DNA from 2 places in the Streptomyces sp. NPDC021019 genome. Region 2 is predicted to be linked to the other one. Evidence: riboswitches for the same ligand, from Rfam matches in the RefSeq annotation. Region 2 holds a riboswitch; the other holds the start of a gene.
What was found. A riboswitch is a leader RNA that binds a small molecule or an ion and turns the genes downstream of it on or off. The one in region 2 is predicted to bind S-adenosylmethionine.
Positions count from the first base shown of each region.

Region 1: linked by a shared signal. The riboswitch ahead of thrC (threonine synthase) and the one ahead of ACH4RG_RS12670 (aminotransferase class V-fold PLP-dependent enzyme) in region 2 are both predicted to bind S-adenosylmethionine.

Region 1 is NZ_JBIRQR010000001.1:753,770-755,965, forward strand. Features, by position in the region: gene ACH4RG_RS03465 (glucosyl-3-phosphoglycerate synthase) at 1-663, opposite strand, end outside; SAM riboswitch class I at 818-945, shown strand; gene thrC (threonine synthase) at 965-2,196, shown strand, end outside.
Region 2 is NZ_JBIRQR010000002.1:383,783-385,978, reverse strand. Features, by position in the region: gene trpD (anthranilate phosphoribosyltransferase) at 1-687, shown strand, start outside; SAM riboswitch class IV at 794-911, shown strand; gene ACH4RG_RS12670 (aminotransferase class V-fold PLP-dependent enzyme) at 1,090-2,196, shown strand, end outside.

The sequences.
Region 1 (2,196 bases), on a different contig from region 2:
CAGCTCCACTCCGTAACCGACCGGGAACGGCAGCCGCTCCAGCAGGGACCGTCGTACCGCGTACTCGCCGCCCAGCGGCTGCACGAACCCGGCCAGCTGGGGCCAGTGCAGATTGAGCAGCGGGCGTGCCACCAGCTCGGTGACCCGACCGCCCTGACCTGCGCTGTCGCCGAGAGGGCGGTCGTACATCGCCTTGACGAACTGGACGGACGGGTCGGTGAGCAGCGGTCCGACCGTGCCCGAGACGAAGTCCGCGGAGAAGTCCCTGAGGTCGGCGTCGACGAAGCAGACGATCTCGCCGCTGGTCACCAGGAGTGACCGCCACAGCACCTCGCCCTTGCCGGGCAGGGCCGGGACGCGGGGCAGGATCGCGTCCCGGTGGACCACCCGGGCGCCCGCCGCCCGGGCCACGGCGGCGGTGGCGTCGGTGGAGCCGGAGTCGATCACCACGAGTTCGTCGACGAGCCGGACCTTCTCCATCAGCTCCCGGCGGATCGTCGCCACGATCGCGCCGACCGTGGCCTCCTCGTTCAGCGCCGGCAGCACCACGCTCACGGACGTGCGGTGCGGATCGGCGTCCCGGGCGTCGGTGAGCCGGTTCAGCGGGCGGTCGCCGGACGACCAGGAACGCCTGGTCAGCCAGCGTTCCACCTCTTCGAGCACGGTCGGCACTCCCTGTGTGTGATCCATCTCGCGGTTCGGACGACTATCTCAACGGTCCGGTGCTTCGGTTACAGTCTTGAACAACGCGGATGACCGTCGCATGTCGGGGTCGGAGCGCGCACAAACGCCTGGATCGAAGATCCAGCGCCATAAGAGCTCATCCAGAGGGACTGAGGGAACGGCCCGTTGAAGTCCCGGCAACCCTCCTGCCGACCGCGAGGTCACGGTGGGGAAGGTGCCAATTCCGTCTTGCGGCGAAATGCGTCGTAGGGAAGATGAGGAGAAAGGGACCTCCGCCATCATGGCTGTTCAGACCGTTGCAGGTAGCACCGCTTCTTCCGCCCCGGCCGTCGATCTCGGCCCCGCCGCGGCGCTTTCCTGCCGCGAGTGCGGCGAGCGTTTCGCGCTCGGCCCCCTTTTCGCCTGTGCGTCCTGTTTCGGGCCGCTGGAAGTGGCCTACGACCTGCCCACCGGCTCCCCGGAGGAGCTGCGTAAGCGCATCGAGGCCGGCCCGAACAACATCTGGCGCTACGCCCCGCTGCTGCCGGTGCCCGCGGACGTCGCGGAGAAGCCCAACATCAACCCCGGCTTCACCAAGCTCGTCAAGGCCGACAACCTCGCCCGTGAGCTGGGCGTCACCGGCGGCCTGTACGTGAAGGACGACTCCGGCAACCCGACGCACTCCTTCAAGGACCGCGTCGTCGCCATCGCCGTCGAGGCCGCCCGCGCCTTCGGCTTCACCACCCTCTCCTGCTCCTCCACGGGCAACCTGGCCGGAGCCGTCGGCGCCGCCGCCGCCCGGGCCGGACTGCGCTCCTGCGTGTTCATCCCGCACGACCTGGAGCAGGGCAAGGTCGTCATGGCCGCGGTGTACGGCGGTGAGCTGGTCGGCATCGAGGGCAACTACGACGACGTCAACCGCTTCTGCTCCGAGCTCATCGGCGACCCGCTCGGCGAGGGCTGGGGCTTCGTCAACGTCAACCTTCGCCCGTACTACGGCGAGGGCTCCAAGACGCTGGCGTACGAGATCTGCGAGCAGCTCGGCTGGCGGCTGCCCGACCAGATCGTCATCCCGATCGCGTCCGGCTCCCAGCTCACCAAGATCGACAAGGGGTTCCAGGAGCTCATCAAGCTCGGCCTCGTCGAGGACCGGCCGTACAAGATCTTCGGCGCCCAGGCCGAGGGCTGCTCCCCGGTCTCCGCCGCCTTCAAGGCGGGCCACGACGTGGTGCGCCCGCAGAAGCCGAACACCATCGCCAAGTCGCTGGCCATCGGCAACCCGGCGGACGGCCCGTACGTCCTGGACATCGCCCGCCGCACCGGCGGCGCGGTGGAGGACGTGACCGACGAGCAGGTCGTCGACGCGATCAAGCTGCTGGCGCGCACCGAGGGCATCTTCGGCGAGACGGCGGGCGGCGTGACGCTCGGCGTGACGAAGAAGCTCGTCGAGGCGGGCGTCATCGACCCGGCGCTCACCACCGTCGTCCTGAACACCGGCGACGGCCTCAAGACGCTGGACGCGGTCTCCGCGAC
Region 2 (2,196 bases):
GCCGCCTCCTCCGCCAGCGGCTCCTCCGACGTACTGGAGAAGCTCGGCGTCAATCTGGAGCTGACCCCGCAGCGGGTCGTCGAGGTCGCCGAAGCGGCGGGCATCACCTTCTGCTTCGCCGTGAAGTTCCACCCAGCCCTGCGGTACGCGGCCAAGGCCCGCAAGGAACTCGGCGCGCAGACCACGTTCAACATCCTGGGACCCCTCACCAACCCGGCCCGGGTCCGCGCCCAGGCGGTCGGCGTCGCCGACGCCCGGATGGCGCCCATCGTCGCGGGCGTGCTGGCCGACCGGGGTAACTCGGCCCTGGTCTTCCGCGGTGACGACGGCCTCGACGAGCTGACCACCACCGCCACCTCCCGGGTCTGGGTGGTACGCGACGGCGCGGTCCGCGAGGAGCCCTTCGACCCGCGCGACGTCGGGCTGCCCATCGTCCCCGTCGAGGCGCTGCGCGGCGCCGACGCCTCGTACAACGCCGATGTGGCCCGCCGGCTGCTGGACGGCGAGGGCGGCGCGGTCCGGGAGGCGGTGCTGCTCAACTCGGCGGCGGCCCTGGTCGCCCTGGACCCCGGCCCCGGCACGTTGACCGAACAGCTCGCGGCGAAGATCCTCGTCGCGGCCGAGGCCATCGACTCCGGGGCCGCCAAGCGGGCCCTGGAGCGCTGGGTGGTGGCCAGCAACGCCTGAACGCGCGACGGAGCCGCCCGCGGCCCGCGCGGTGTGACACAGGGCGCAGTCCGGATACCGGACTGCGCCCTTGCGCGTCTGCACACGTATGGCAAGATGCTGCGCAGGTCATGAGTGACAGCGACTACGGCCCCGGCCCGCTGTCCGGCAACCCTCCGTCCGTGGCGGGGTGCCCCGGGTGAAGACCAGGCCGTAGGCAGCGAGGTCTGCGGCAAGCGCGGGCCCCTCGGCATCCAGCGGATGCCAACCCCCGGGGTCCTGGTCCCTAGGGAGTCTTCTGTGAGCAAGCGAATGCGCTAGGGCTGATCGCCCTCCTTCCGCGCACCCTTTTTCCCTTCCCCTCCCTGCGCTGCCGCGTACTGCCGGCGCATGGATTTCGCCTGCCTGTTACGGGAGTTCGTCATGTCTGTCCCCGCCGCTGCCCTCGACTCGTCGGTTTGTGCCCCCCTGCCCGTTCTGGGGCAGAACGTCACGGTCCCGCTCGTCACCGGCGGTGAGGTGACCTACGCCGCGCTCGACTACGCCGCCAGCGCCCCGGCCCTCCAGCGCGTCTGGGACGACGTCGCCGCGTACGCCCCGTACTACGGCAGCGTCCACCGCGGCGCCGGCTACCTCTCGCAGCTCTCCACCGACCTCTTCGAGAACAGCCGCCGCACGGTCGCGGAGTTCCTCGGCTGCCGCGCGGACGACCAGGTGGTCTTCACCCGCTCCACGACCGACTCCCTCAACCTGCTGGCCGCCGCGATCCCCGCCGACTGCCAGGTCTTCGTGTACGAGACCGAGCACCACGCGTCCCTGCTGCCCTGGCGCGACGCCCAGGTCACCTACCTCAACGCGCCCCGCACCCCGGCCCAGGCCGTCGAGACCCTGGAGCGCGCGCTCGCCGATCGCGACCCCTACGGCCCCGCCCTCGTCTGCGTCACCGGCGCGTCCAACGTGACCGGCGAGCTGTGGCCGGTACGGGAACTGGCCGCCGCCGCCCACGCCCACGGCGCCCGGATCGTCCTGGACGCCGCGCAGCTCGCCCCGCACCACCCCGTGGACATCGCCGAACTGGACGTCGACTGGGTCGCGTTCTCCGGCCACAAGCTGTACGCCCCCTTCGGCTCCGGCGTCCTGGCCGGCCGGGCCGACTGGCTCCAGGCCGCCGAGCCGTACCTCGCCGGCGGCGGCGCGTCCCGCAAGGTCGCCCGGCGCGCCGACGGCGGAGTGGACGTCGACTGGCACACCACGGCCGCCCGCCACGAGGCCGGTTCGCCCAACGTCATCGGCGTCTACTCCATCGCCTCCGCCTGCAAGGCCCTGACCGAGGCCGGCTTCGAGGGCCTGGTCGCCCGGGAGCAGGCCCTCGTGGGCCGGGTCCGCGAGGGACTCGCCGAGGTACCCGAGGTGCGGGTGCTCTCGCTGTTCGGCGACGACGCCCCCCGCGTCGGCGTCATCTCCTTCGTGGTGCGCGGCTGGAACAGCTCGCACTTCGCCGCCGCCCTCTCCGCCGAGTACGGCATCGGC